2 regions of the Marinomonas profundi genome follow, and region 1 is predicted to be linked to the other one. Evidence: predicted binding sites of a transcription regulator. Region 1 holds the regulator's gene; the other holds the start of a gene.
What was found. Region 1 encodes PhoB, which activates phosphate uptake and scavenging genes when phosphate is short. Its sites were predicted from a motif close to TGTCATANNNNTGTCANA; they were not measured.
Positions count from the first base shown of each region.

Region 2: the regulator PhoB is predicted to act here: its motif matches at 6,386-6,403, upstream of J8N69_RS09165 (bifunctional 2',3'-cyclic-nucleotide 2'-phosphodiesterase/3'-nucleotidase).

Region 1 is NZ_CP073013.1:1,621,120-1,628,760, forward strand. Features, by position in the region: gene J8N69_RS07615 (HDOD domain-containing protein) at 1-1,121, shown strand, start outside; gene J8N69_RS07620 (chorismate--pyruvate lyase family protein) at 1,128-1,688, shown strand; gene ubiA (4-hydroxybenzoate octaprenyltransferase) at 1,685-2,539, shown strand; gene phoB (phosphate regulon transcriptional regulator PhoB) at 2,624-3,319, shown strand; gene phoR (phosphate regulon sensor histidine kinase PhoR) at 3,316-4,644, shown strand; gene J8N69_RS07640 (response regulator) at 4,806-5,651, opposite strand; gene cysZ (sulfate transporter CysZ) at 5,651-6,430, opposite strand; gene J8N69_RS07650 (peptide ABC transporter substrate-binding protein) at 6,799-7,641, shown strand, end outside.
Region 2 is NZ_CP073013.1:1,962,041-1,969,681, forward strand. Features, by position in the region: rRNA gene J8N69_RS09150 (16S ribosomal RNA) at 404-1,941, shown strand; rRNA gene J8N69_RS09155 (23S ribosomal RNA) at 2,316-5,214, shown strand; rRNA gene rrf (5S ribosomal RNA) at 5,421-5,535, shown strand; gene J8N69_RS09165 (bifunctional 2',3'-cyclic-nucleotide 2'-phosphodiesterase/3'-nucleotidase) at 6,495-7,641, shown strand, end outside.

The DNA.
Region 1 (7,641 bases):
CCGTCATGAGCTTCCATAGCATGGGCGACCCTCTCATTAAGCCAAATAGCGTCGCCACGATACTGGAAGTCAGCTTATTAAAAGCAACCTCCGTCGCCATACGGACTCATCATGATGGTCAATATAAAGATCTGTGTGCTGCAGAATTGCAGACCTTATTCTCTGGGCCATTAAATCGTTTCGAACCGATTTCTCTGCCCACTCAACTCATCAAACATCCGGTAGACAACCACGAGAATGATGAAGAGCAAATACTGCAAGCATTAGGGCGATTCCAATCTATTCGACTCAAGCAGCGCCTAGAAGAAACATTAGAAATTCCGCCGTTGCCGGTCTCATCCCATCGCATCATCCGTCTCTCAACCGATAAGACAGCCGGAACCGATGAGCTATGCGATATCATCGCACTCGATCCAAGCTTAGCGGCACAAGTCATCAGCTGGGCGTCATCCCCTTACTATGGCGCGCCGGGCAACATAGAATCGGTGGAAGATGCCGTGATTCGCGTTTTAGGCTTCGATATGGTGATGAACCTAGCACTGGGACTGTCCATGGGAAACGGCTTCCAAGCGCCAGAAGACGGCCCGCGCCACTATGAAGATTTTTGGTTAGGCTCGGTTTCCAACGCGGTACTCATGGAATCCTTGGCAAAAGCCATGCCGGCACAACAGCGCCCTAAACTTGGCCATGCTTATCTCGCGGGTTTACTGCACAATTTTGGCTACTTAGCGATAAGCACTATTTTGCCACCGCATTTTTCGATTCTATCGCGTTATCAAGAAGCCAATGCTCACTTGCCCTCAGAGCTGATTGAAATGCAAATACTGCACTTCACCAAAGAGCAGTTAGGGTCGTGGTTATTACGTTATTGGAGCCTACCTGACAATATCTGGACCGCCATTCGTTACAGTAAAAAGCCCCATTATTATGGCGAACACGCCCTGTTAGCCAAGTTACTTTACCTCTCCCATCAGCTGCGCAATGACGGGGAGATTGACCCTTCGGTGTTATTAGAAATTGGGCTGACGCTTGAAGAAGCGCAAGCCTGTCGGGAAAAGGTCTATCAATCGTCAGCAGAGCTACATAAAATGGTCGCTTTGATCAATAAAATGAACACTTAACGTTTTATGACAATCATGAATCCTCTAGCCGCCCAACAATTTGACTATCGCTGGGCGCCCATTCATCGTGTTAATAAAACCAAGGCTCCCAAAACGTTATGGCCATGGCTGATCACTCACGCTTCTTTAACGACCAAGCTGCAATCCTTGGGAGAACTCACGGTCGAGGTGATTGAAGACGCTTGGGGCACGCCAACCTCTCGAGAAAAAAAACGCCTCAACTTACGCCCTAGAGAAGCCGCCAGAATCCGCACTGTGCTGCTCAAGGTAGACGGTAAAGCTGTCATTTATGCGCGCTCTATTATTCCCGCTAGGTCTTTACAAGGCCATTGGCGACAGGTAAAACATTTAAAAAACAAACCCTTGGGTGGTTATTTGTTCCAGCACAGATCACTCATTCGCAGCCCTATTGAAGTCACTCAATTACCAAAACGCATGTTCCCCGATCAGCACACCGCCTTATGGGCAAGGCGTTCTGTGTTCCACCAATATGGCCCTGGAATACTGGTAAATGAGGCTTTTTTTGATGAAATAAACCAACTAAAAACACCGTTTGGATTGTTATGAACAAACTTAAAGATTACGCAGAATTAACCCGATTTAACCGCCCTATTGGCTCTCTGCTGCTATTGTGGCCGACATTATGGGCATTATGGTTAGCCGCCGAAGGCCTGCCTCAGTGGCATCTGGTGATAATTTTTGTCATAGGCGTTTTTAGCATGCGTTCAGCCGGTTGTGTCATTAACGACTACGCCGATAGAAAAATCGATGGCTTTGTTGATCGTACTAAAAACCGCCCGCTGCCCGCGGGGCGAGTATCGGAAAAAGAAGCCCTAATGCTGTTTGCCGCACTGTCTCTTTTGAGTTTTATCCTGGTACTGTTTACCGATCTGCGGACGATTTTACTGTCGTTCGTTGGTTTGGGTCTTGCTGCACTGTACCCCTTTATGAAACGATATACCCATCTGCCTCAGCTTTTTTTGGGGTTAGCGTTTTCTTGGGCGATCCCCATGGCATACAGTGCACAAGGCGGCCATTTAGCAGACCCTGAACTGTGGATGCTGTTTGTCGCCAATTGCTTTTGGACCATTGCCTACGACACTTACTACGCCATGACAGACCGCCCAGACGACTTAAAAATTGGCGTCAAATCCACGGCGATTTTATTTGGCCAATATGACTTATTTGTCATCGTTTGCTTACAAGGACTGACCTTGTCTTTGATGACATGGATTGGTGTGCTGGCGGAACTGCATTGGCTCTATTTTGTGTCGCTGATCGTCTGTATCGGATTGTTTTATCAGCAATTTAAACAAGCAAAAGAGCGTGAACGCCAAGCCTGCTTTCGCTCCTTTTTAGACAACAATCGCGTTGGTTACTGTATCTTTATCGGTTTAGCAGTAAGCTATTTTATGTAATATATGGCAAAGTTGTGACAATGTAATCGAATTGTCACATTTGACCGCTTTAATAAAACCGTTCCTGAGATGAGGGTATATCCTGTGACCGGTAAAAAAGTATTAATTATTGATGACGAATCTTCCATACGCGAAATGATTGCTATTGCACTTGAAATGGCAGGTTATGAATATTTGGAAGCCGAAAATATACAACAAGCCCACGAAATCATCGTGGACCATAGGCCCGACCTTATTTTGGTCGATTGGATGATGCCCGGTGGTAGCGGTATCGAATTGACTCGTCGCCTAAAGAAAGACAGCACCACGGCCGAAATTCCGGTCATCATGCTGACCGCAAAAAGCGAAGAAGACAATAAAATCCAAGGCTTAGAAGTCGGTGCGGATGACTACATCACCAAACCTTTCTCACCGCGTGAACTGGTCGCTCGACTCAAAGCCGTGCTACGCCGAGCGACCCCTCAAGGGGTTGACGAGCCGATAGAAATAGAAGGCTTGCTACTCGACCCCATTAGTCAGCGCGTCACCATAGGCAGCCGCCCGTTAGACATGGGGCCGACAGAATACCGTCTACTCAAATTCCTGATGACGCACCAAGAACGTGCTTATTCACGGGCGCAGCTACTGGATCAAGTCTGGGGTGGCAATGTCTACGTTGAAGAGCGCACGGTTGACGTTCATATACGTCGTTTACGCAAAGCCATCGGTGGCTCCCATGATTTCTTGATACAAACCGTACGAGGAACAGGCTACCGCTTCTCAGCAAAAAGGTCTTTATGAAAACCATGTGGCGAAACACCATTATTGCTTGGCTAAGCGGTTTAGCCGCTTGCATTGTCATTGGCCTGATTATCGGGCAATTACTGGGTGTTTTGCTGCTCTACGTCTTAGGCTCTTTGTACTGGCAGCTTTATCAGCTGTATCAATTTCAGAATTGGTTACGCTATGCTGGCCGAGCGGCACCGCCAGAAGCCAGTGGCATTTGGGGCGAAGTGTTTGATGCCGTCTATCGGCTACAAAAAAAACAACGCAAATCCAAGCGCCGCATGCGCCAAGCACTAACCCGCATCGAAAGCTCCACCACCGCCTTAAAAGAAGGCGTCATCATGGCCGACAATCAAGGCAATTTAGAATGGTGGAACAATTCCGCCGCGCACTTTCTAGGTTTACAGCGCCCGATTGACCGTGGCCAAGCCATTACCAATATTGTGCGTAACCCAGAATTTTTCCGTTACTTCAGCCAAAAACGCTTTGGCGAACCATTAATTATCAAATCACCCGCCAAAGATGGCGTGTATCTGGAAATTCAAACCACGCTGTACGACAAAAACGACCACCTGATTTTTGTCCGTGACGTGACCCGCTTACACTTGCTAGAGCAAATGCGCAAAGACTTTGTCGCCAACGCCTCCCATGAGCTAAAAACCCCCCTTACCGTCATAAAAGGCTATTTAGAAACCCTCAGCCTGTTTAAAGACAACCTGCCAAAAAGCATGCAGAAAGGCATCGATAATATGTCTGATCAATCAGACCGAATGGAGCAACTCATTGAAGATCTACTCTTACTGTCGCGCTTAGAAGGCAACGACAAACGTGAGGAAAGTCAATGGTTTAACCTGATCGATGTGGTGCACGCAATCAGCAATGTCACCGCGCCTATGCTGACAGACAAACACACACTGTCTGCAGACATTCCTGACGATGCGCGCATTTATGGCTCTTATAAAGACTTATACAGCGCCTTCTCGAACCTGATCGTCAACGCCATTAAGTATTCACCCGATGGCGGAACGATTCAAATAAAGTGGGAATCCGGCGAGTTTAACGGCGTGTTTTCAGTGAAAGATTCAGGATTGGGCATAGAACCAAGATACATCCCCAGACTCACAGAACGCTTCTTTCGGGTTGATAAAGGCCGAGGTTCAAAAACCGGTGGCACAGGGCTTGGCTTAGCCATCGTCAAACATGTGTTATTGCACCATGACGCCAAATTACACATTCGCAGCCAACCCGGCGTAGGCAGTACCTTTTCTTGTTACTTCCCCGCCAATCGTACCCGAATCGATACGATTCCAGCGCTGCCAACTCCTATAGACAATAATTAAGGTTCGCCAAGTAATTAAGTGTACCCCAGCCTCCCCCTTTGCAAGGGGGAGGAGCTAGATCGACGCTCCACTTTTATCTTCAAGGGAAGGTGTTAGATTAAGATCTATTCCCTCCCCCTTATCTTCAAGGGGAGGGTTAGGGAGGGGTTGATAATGGGGATTTATAAGCTATCAAACAACCGGCTAATAAACGTCTCTTTTTCGCTGTCTTGGTCAATCAGGCTCAAGATCACGGTCAAGAAGGTGGAATCGTGTTTTTTCTCTGACGTAGCCACTGATTGAACATAGTAGTTGAGCCGGTTGACCTTGCTGTCAAACTCCAAATCCAATACGGCTTGCCCCAGTACTTGCGGCACCACATCGTCACTTTTAATAAACATGGTCGCTTCCATTTTGCTGAATTGAATAATCATGCAGCGAAATTGTTTGCCTTCAAAGCGCACCATAGTGGGTATTTTGACGTCTTTTACCGTGGGGACTGGCGCATCAGGCGTGGTGATTTTTGCGCTTTGAGCCGGAGCCGCTGACTTTCCGGCCCCCATCAATACATCCAACGACGCCGAGCTGACACCGCCCGGCGTATTCGACTCACGTGGCCGCTGAGAAGACAGTTTGTTCTCTATGCTGTGTTTCTTGGCCGCCGAAAAGACCTTATTGATAAGCTGCTCACTGGAAAAAGGCTTGCCCAGATAATCCGTCACGCCAGCCTGTACTGCTTCCACCACATGGCTTTTATCGCCACGGCTGGTAATCATCACAAACGGCACATTTTCTTTTTTATATTTGGGCTGTTCTCGACACCATTTGAGCAATTCCACACCCGTCATTTCAGGCATTTCCCAATCACACAACACCATATCAAATTGATGTTTTGTCATCATTTGCTGTGCTTTTCGACCATTTACCGCATCTTCTATCACACAAGCAGGAAACTGCTTACGCAACGTTCTGCGAATCAAATCACGGGTAAAAGAGGCGTCATCCACGACCAATATTTTTAACGACATCACAAAGTTCCATCAGTGCGATCCAGCCAGGTAGAAACCTTCTCCTGCTCAGATCTAAATACCGAAATCCACAATAGTGTGGCCGCAACAACGGCGATCGGCATCACAAATAAATTGAAAAAAGGAATAGTCAAACTGACCATCACCATTCCACCAAATGTCCAACATAACAAAGGCTTGGAGCGTAATGCCATTCTCATATTATGGAATGTCACCTTGTTATTATCAAAGGCGTAATCCATATACTGCAACGCTAACATCCAAGCAGAAAAAGACAATAACAACACAGGAGCGATCACATTCACAAGTGGAATAAAAGACAACAGCAGCAGTAATATAAAACGTGGCAGAAAATAACCTATTTTTTGGCACTCTCGCAGCAAACTACGCCCCACCATCGCCATGATAACGCCCATGGTTAAACGTTCATCAAACACCCTACCGGTTTCTTTTTCCTCTACTTTTTCCGCCAAAAAGGCCATAAAAGGTGCCGCCAAAATATTCACGCCCACCGAAAAGCTATAAAACAAAAGCACCGTAATAATGGCACCAAAAATAAGATAAAACAGCCAATTTAAAAAAGACACCCACTCCGGCACATACCCCATGGCGTAACCTAATAAGTCTTGGAAATACCCAAACGCCAGCATGTAAATAAGCGCCATCAAGGCAAAGTTGGCCAATAACGGAATCAATATAAACACCCTTAAATCTTTTGACAGAACCAAAGGCAACGCTTTCAGAAAAGCCCCTGCGGCTTTAAATGGTTGAGTAATCACGGTCTGTAACACCTTTTAATGTGAGTCGTTTAATGTGAATCGTTTAATAGAATCGCCGTAAGCGCCACAGAATATCATGACGACTTTCGCGGCTCCACAAAGCCTTTCAAATAACAAAGCCTTTCAAATGACAAAGTAGCGACCCGCTCGGTCTATGCGAATGCAACGCCTGCGCGCAACAAGCCCTTGCCATTAGGTTTTGACAAAACTGACATTTACTAGACGCATGACCCGATACGCAATTTCGATTGTGACCCTTGGCAAATTGATGAACTATGAAACCACAAGGCGGATACAAGAGTGCAGATATCACGCCTAACAATAAAAAATGCACGCACCAAATTTCACTCATAAGGAACTGAATAACAATGAAAAAAACATTGCTCGCCAGCGCCATTCTGGCCACCTCTCTTTTTGCTCTACACGCCCACGCCGCTGACGTCCCGGCTGGGGTCGAATTGGCTGCGAAACAAGAACTCGTGCGTGGTGGTGGTGCCGAGCCCGCCACCCTTGACCCACAAAAAATGGAAGGCACGCCCGGTTCGATTCGATCAAAAGACCTGTTCGAAGGGTTATATAACCAAGATGCCGACGGCAACCAAATACCCGGCGTTGCGACAAGCTTTGATGTAAACGCCGACAACACCCAATACACCTTCCACCTACGCAAAGACGCCAAATGGTCTAATGGCGACCCAGTAACCGCGGAAGACTTTGTTTACGCGTTTACCCGTGCCGTTGATCCGGCGCTTGCTTCGCCATACGCTTGGTTCATGGAAATCCCGTCGATTGTGAACGCCACTAGCATCATTGCTGGCGAAGCGGAGCCGTCAACCTTGGGCGTAAAAGCCCTAGACGCTTACACTTTCCAAGTGACCCTTGAGCGCCCTGTGCCTTACTTTGTCAAAATGACCTCGCACCAAACCATGTTCCCCGTCCCCAAAAAAGTGGTCGAGAAATGGGGTGATGATTGGACGAAACCAGAACACATGGTGTCGAACGGCGCCTATAAAATGGACGAATGGATCGTCAACGAGAAGATGGTTTTCACGCGTAACAAACACTATTGGAATGACGCCAAAACCATCATCAACCAGGTTACCTATTTGCCCATTGAATCGCCTAACGCCGAGCTGAAACGCTTTCAAGCGGGTCAAATGGATTTGAGTTATGAAATCCCAAACGACCACTTCAAACAGTTGATGCGCGAT
Region 2 (7,641 bases), 340 kb from region 1:
TGAGTGTTTTTTGAACTAAAAATATAAAAGATTCAATTAATTAAAAGAATTTACAAAAAGAGGTTGCACAAAATCTGTAGATCCTTAATATACGCCCTCGCTGACACGGACAAGGCTTCAGAGCAACGAAGACCAAGTTCAACTTTACCAGATTAAGATTCTGGTAAAGAATTCAAGTCAGCCCGCTCTTTAAAATAGATAATCAGATAATTTGTGTGGGCGCTCGCTGGAGGCTTCAGAAGATCATCGCAGACCGGTTTTACCGAGATGTAGTTGATCAAAAAAATTGAAGTCTTACGAGTGTTTATACAGTAATTCGCTTTATGTTGGCTTGTTGTTTTTCGAAGCAGTGAGTCGATTAAGTTATAGTTAGTGTAATAAATTTTGAGTAAGCAAGCTTTTTTAACTGAAGAGTTTGATCATGGCTCAGATTGAACGCTGGCGGCAGGCTTAACACATGCAAGTCGAGCGGTAACAGGGGAGCTTGCTCCTGCTGACGAGCGGCGGACGGGTGAGTAACGCGTAGGAATCTGCCTAGTAGAGGGGGACAACATGTGGAAACGCATGCTAATACCGCATACACCCTGAGGGGGAAAGGAGGGGATCACTTGTGACCTTCCGCTATTAGATGAGCCTGCGTAAGATTAGCTAGTTGGTAGGGTAAAGGCCTACCAAGGCGACGATCTTTAACTGGTCTGAGAGGATGGCCAGTCACACTGGGACTGAGACACGGCCCAGACTCCTACGGGAGGCAGCAGTGGGGAATATTGGACAATGGGCGCAAGCCTGATCCAGCCATGCCGCGTGTGTGAAGAAGGCCTTAGGGTTGTAAAGCACTTTCAGGGGTGAGGAAGGGCGTTTGGCTAATATCCAAATGTTTTGACGTTAGCCCCAGAAGAAGCACCGGCTAACTCTGTGCCAGCAGCCGCGGTAATACAGAGGGTGCAAGCGTTAATCGGAATTACTGGGCGTAAAGCGCGCGTAGGTGGTTTGTTAAGTCGGATGTGAAATCCCAGGGCTCAACCTTGGAATGGCACCCGATACTGGCTAGCTAGAGTATGGTAGAGGGGTGTGGAATTTCCTGTGTAGCGGTGAAATGCGTAGATATAGGAAGGAACATCAGTGGCGAAGGCGACACCCTGGACTAATACTGACACTGAGGTGCGAAAGCGTGGGGAGCAAACAGGATTAGATACCCTGGTAGTCCACGCCGTAAACGATGTCTACTAGCCGTTGGGTTGTAATGACTTAGTGGCGCAGCTAACGCAATAAGTAGACCGCCTGGGGAGTACGGCCGCAAGGTTAAAACTCAAATGAATTGACGGGGGCCCGCACAAGCGGTGGAGCATGTGGTTTAATTCGACGCAACGCGAAGAACCTTACCTACTCTTGACATCCACAGAACATTTGAGAGATCAGATGGTGCCTTCGGGAACTGTGAGACAGGTGCTGCATGGCTGTCGTCAGCTCGTGTTGTGAAATGTTGGGTTAAGTCCCGTAACGAGCGCAACCCTTATCCTTATTTGCCAGCACTTCGGGTGGGAACTTTAAGGAGACTGCCGGTGACAAACCGGAGGAAGGTGGGGACGACGTCAAGTCATCATGGCCCTTACGAGTAGGGCTACACACGTGCTACAATGGCGTATACAGAGGGCAGCGAGCTAGCGATAGTGAGCGAATCCCAGAAAGTACGTCGTAGTCCGGATTGGAGTCTGCAACTCGACTCCATGAAGTCGGAATCGCTAGTAATCGTGAATCAGAATGTCACGGTGAATACGTTCCCGGGCCTTGTACACACCGCCCGTCACACCATGGGAGTTGATTGCTCCAGAAGTAGGTAGTCTAACCGCAAGGGGGACGCTTACCACGGAGTGGTCAATGACTGGGGTGAAGTCGTAACAAGGTAGCCCTAGGGGAACCTGGGGCTGGATCACCTCCTTAAACGATAGAAGGCTCTGGTGAGCGTTCACACAAATTATCTGATACCTATCTTAAAAGCATTAGCACAAAGTATTAAGCAAGACGCTAAGCATCAAACACGACTGTGATTGATGATTTTTAGTCTCTGACTTAGTGCTTTGCACTAAACTTGCTCTTTAACAATTCGAATTTTGAAATAACGATAAATCAAGTGTTAAACCGGTGGAAGTTCACTTGCTCTTATTCTTTAAGGATAACAGCTTAGTGACTTCTATTATCGTAAATCCAGAGAGACACAAAAGCTCTTTGGTATGTGATCTGATGGTTGTTTCTACTTTTTATACTGAGTCATTTATGGCTTTTTATTGAATCGTAAAAACTACTTTGGGTTATATGGTCAAGTGACCAAGCGTGCACGGTGGATGCCTTGGCAGTCAGAGGCGATGAAGGACGTGGTAATCTGCGAAAAGGTTCGGGGAGTCGATAAACAGGCTGTGATCCGAACATGTCCGAATGGGGAAACCCACTCTACTTGTAGAGTATCCCACAGTGAATACATAGCTGTGAGGAGGCGAACCCGGGGAACTGAAACATCTAAGTACCCGGAGGAAAAGAAATCAACCGAGATTCCCTAAGTAGCGGCGAGCGAAAGGGGATTAGCCCTTAAGTGATTTTGGTGTTAGTAGAAGGCTCTGGAAAGTGCCGCGATAGAGGGTGATAGCCCCGTATACGAAAACACCTTAATGATGAAAACGAGTAGGACGGGACACGTGTTATCCTGTCTGAATATGGGGGGACCATCCTCCAAGGCTAAATACTCCTGACTGACCGATAGTGAACCAGTACCGTGAGGGAAAGGCGAAAAGAACCCCTGTGAGGGGAGTGAAATAGATCCTGAAACCGTGTACGTACAAGCAGTGGGAGCGGACTTGTTCCGTGACTGCGTACCTTTTGTATAATGGGTCAACGACTTATTTTCAGTAGCAAGGTTAAGCGATTAGTGGAGCCGTAGGGAAACCGAGTCTTAATAGGGCGTTTAGTTGCTGGGAATAGACCCGAAACCGGGCGATCTATCCATGAGCAGGTTGAAGGTTGAGTAACATCAACTGGAGGACCGAACCCACATCCGTTGAAAAGGCTGGGGATGACTTGTGGATAGGAGTGAAAGGCTAATCAAGCTCGGAGATAGCTGGTTCTCCTCGAAAGCTATTTAGGTAGCGCCTCGTATCTCACCATTGGGGGTAGAGCACTGTTTGGGCTAGGGGGTCATCCCGACTTACCAACCCCATGCAAACTCCGAATACCAATGAGTGCAATTACGGGAGACACACGGCGGGTGCTAACGTCCGTCGTGGAAAGGGAAACAACCCAGACCGTCAGCTAAGGTCCCCAAGTGCCAGTTAAGTGGGAAACGATGTGGGAAGGCTTAGACAGCTAGGAGGTTGGCTTAGAAGCAGCCATCCTTTAAAGAAAGCGTAATAGCTCACTAGTCGAGTCGGCCTGCGCGGAAGATATAACGGGGCTCAAACTGGCCACCGAAGCTACGGATGCTTAGTTTACTAGGCATGGTAGAGGAGCGTTCTGTAAGCCGTTGAAGGTCAAGCTGTAAGGCAGGCTGGAGGTATCAGAAGTGCGAATGTTGACATGAGTAACGATAAGGGGAGTGAAAAACTCCCCCGCCGGAAGACCAAGGTTTCCTGTCCCATGTTAATCAGGGCAGGGTGAGTCGGCCCCTAAGGCGAGGCAGAAATGCGTAGTCGATGGAAAACAGGTTAATATTCCTGTACCGATGTATATTGCGATGGAGAGACGGAGAAGGCTAGGCCAGCACAGCGATGGTTGTCTGTGTTTAAGGCGGTAGGCAAGTGACTTAGGCAAATCCGGGTCACTCTTTAAGAGAGGATGTCGAGAACTGATGACGAGCCCTCTTTTGGGCGAAGTGGTTGATGCCATGCTTCCAGGAAAAACTTCTAAGCGTCAGATATACATTGACCGTACCCCAAACCGACACAGGTGGTCAGGTAGAGAATACCAAGGCGCTTGAGAGAACTCGGGTGAAGGAACTAGGCAAAATGGTACCGTAACTTCGGGAGAAGGTACGCCGGCCAGTGTGAAGGGCTTGCCCCGTAAGCACCAGTCGGTCGAAGATACCAGGTGGCTGCGACTGTTTATTAAAAACACAGCACTCTGCAAACACGAAAGTGGACGTATAGGGTGTGACGCCTGCCCGGTGCTTGAAGGTTAATTGATGGGGTTAGCGCAAGCGAAGCTCTTGATCGAAGCCCAAGTAAACGGCGGCCGTAACTATAACGGTCCTAAGGTAGCGAAATTCCTTGTCGGGTAAGTTCCGACCTGCACGAATGGCGTAACGATGGCCACACTGTCTCCACCCGAGACTCAGTGAAATTGAAATCGCAGTGAAGATGCTGTGTATCCGCGGCTAGACGGAAAGACCCCGTGAACCTTTACTATAGCTTCACAGTGAACTTTGAACCTACTTGTGTAGGATAGGTGGGAGGCTTTGAAGCGGTGACGCCAGTTACCGTGGAGCCACTCTTGAAATACCACCCTGGTATGTTTGAGGTTCTAACTCAGGTCCGTTATCCGGATCGAGGACACTGTGTGGTGGGTAGTTTGACTGGGGCGGTCTCCTCCCAAAGAGTAACGGAGGAGCACGAAGGTGTGCTCAGCATGGTCGGAAATCATGCATAGAGTGTAAAGGCAAAAGCACGCTTAACTGCGAGACAGACACGTCGAGCAGGTACGAAAGTAGGTCTTAGTGATCCGGTGGTTCTGTATGGAAGGGCCATCGCTCAACGGATAAAAGGTACTCCGGGGATAACAGGCTGATACCGCCCAAGAGTTCACATCGACGGCGGTGTTTGGCACCTCGATGTCGGCTCATCACATCCTGGGGCTGAAGCCGGTCCCAAGGGTATGGCTGTTCGCCATTTAAAGTGGTACGCGAGCTGGGTTTAGAACGTCGTGAGACAGTTCGGTCCCTATCTGCCGTGGACGTTTGAGATTTGAGAGGAGCTGCTCCTAGTACGAGAGGACCGGAGTGGACGAACCTCTGGTGTTCCGGTTGTCACGCCAGTGGCATTGCCGGGTAGCTATGTTCGGACGGGATAACCGCTGAAAGCATCTAAGCGGGAAGCCTCCCTTAAGATAAGATCTCACTGGGACATAAGTCCCCTAAAGAGCCGTTCGAGACTAGGACGTTGATAGGTTGGGTGTGTAAGTGCTGTGAGGCATTGAGCTAACCAATACTAATTGCTCGTGAGGCTTGACCATATAACACCAAAGTGGTTTTGCTGACTAGACGAAAGTTGAACAGTAAACACATAGAGACACAGATTACGATAACGCATCAGTCATGATGAGCATCGGTTTAATACTTGATTATTGTTATTTCAAAACAGAATTGTTAAAGATCCAAGCACGTCTTCGCGTGTTTTGGTGAGACGAAAAGTCCAGCCAGAACGAACGCAACAGAATTGCTTGACGATCATAGAGGCGTTGAACCACCTGATCCCATCCCGAACTCAGAAGTGAAAAGCGCCATCGCCGATGGTAGTGTGGGAGATCCCATGTGAGAGTAGGTCGTCGTCAAGCTTTACATTAAGAAAGCCCTGATAGCTAACGCTGTCAGGGCTTTTTTTCGTCTGTAGAAAAATCAGAAACACACTCGCCTTGATGTTCGATTCGCTTGCGCCTGTTTCGCGGGCTCAACGCGTCAGCGCGAATCCAACACCAAGACGAGCTTTTGCGAAGGTTGGATAGGTTTTGTAGGCCTGATGAGGGAGGCACGACCGTTATCAGGCGTGTGACTCTATTCATCCTGCAATTGATTGATTTATATTGTTTTTGTAGGTCGTGGCTTTAGCCCGACAAGGCGTAATTTGTCGAGGTGAGTTTTTTGTCTGTAGAAAAATCAGAAATACACTCGTCTTGGTATTTCATTCGCTTGCGCCTGTTTCGCGGGCTCAACGCGTCAGCGCGAATCCAACACCAAGACGAGCTTTTGCGAAGGTTGGATAGGTTTTGTAGGCCTGATGAGGGAGGGACGACCGTTATCAGACGTGTGACGTTATTCATCCTGCAATTGATTGATTTATATTGTTTTTTTGTAGGTCGTGGCTTTAGCCCGACAAGGCGTAATTTGTCGAGGTGAGTTTTTGTCGGCATGCTATTTTTTCAGGATGAATCGCGACCTACAAGATCGGCGGAAGTCGTTTGCGGAAGTCGTTTAGCGACACCCTTGAAGGCGGAAATCCAACACCAAGACCTGCAATCATAAAAATAGCCTTAACCGCGTGTAGCTGGTTAAGGCTGTTTTTTATTTATTCACTGCCATGGGAAAACCCCGCGGGCTTTAATGTTAATAACTTAGGCACTTATCTACTTCCTTGTCATGGCTCGGCTTTTTCGACGTAAGCCAATGCCTTGGGTACTGTTTTTTTAATGTCATCAAAAAGGCATGAATTTCGCTTAAATTCGTCATACCATTAAAGCTGACTTTTTGGTTAGTATTTTTTCAATAAGAACGATGTTTGAATAAATGGAGTAATGTCATGACGTTTTTTGTGCATAAGGGCGCGACGCTGTTTGCCTCTTCTTTGCTGCTTGCTACGATGGCGCAGGCTTCTACCATTGACCTGCGAGTCATGGAAACCACTGATATTCATATGAATTTGGTGGATTACGATTACTACGGTGATAAGCAAAGCGATGCGGTTGGTTTGTCTCGTGTGGCGACTTTGATTAAAGCGGCCCGCGCTGAGGTGACGAACTCTGTATTGGTGGATAATGGTGACTTATTACAGGGCACGCCGTTGGGTGATTATGTGGCAAAAGGTCGTGTGCTGCGCTTTGGTGAGACACACCCTGCTTATAAAGCGATGAATTTGTTGGATTACGATGTGGGTAATGTCGGTAACCATGAGTTTAACTACGGTTTAGACTTTTTGATGAAGAGTTTAAGTGGCGCTAATTTCCCTTATGTTAATTCGAATGTGTATGTGGATGATGGCGACAATGATGCGTCAAATGATCAGCCATATTTCCAGCCATATCTCATTAAAGACAAAACCTTTGTCGATTCTGACGGTAATAAACAAACGGTCAAAATAGGCTACATTGGTTTTGTTCCGCCACAAATTATGACGTGGGATAAAGACAATTTGACCCATAAAGTTATTGCTAAAGACATTATTGAAACGGCCAACAAGTACGTGCCTGAAATGAAAGCCAAGGGTGCGGATGTGGTTATCGCGATTCCGCACAGTGGCATGATGAATTCGCCTTATTTAAAAGGCGAGGAAAACGCTTCTTATCATCTGGCGAAGGTTGATGGTATCGATGCGATTTTGTTTGGTCACTCTCATCGTATTTTTCCAGGCGATAAAGCCTTTGATGCCTTCGATGGTGTGGATAGCGAAAAAGGCACGGTATTTGGCAAGCCTGCTACCATGCCGGGTTTTTGGGGCTCTCACCTTGGGGTGATTGATTTAAAACTTGAGCCAGCTGGCAATGGTTGGAAAGTGGCCGATGGCAAAGCTGAAGTGCGTGCGATTGCACGTCGCGAAGGCCGTAATACAGTGGCTTTGGTGGAAGCGGATGCAAGTATTAACGAAGCGGTAGAAACTGAGCACGAAGGCACCTTGGCTTACATGCGCCGCAAAGTGGGCGAATCCACGGCCGATATCAATAGCTTCTTCG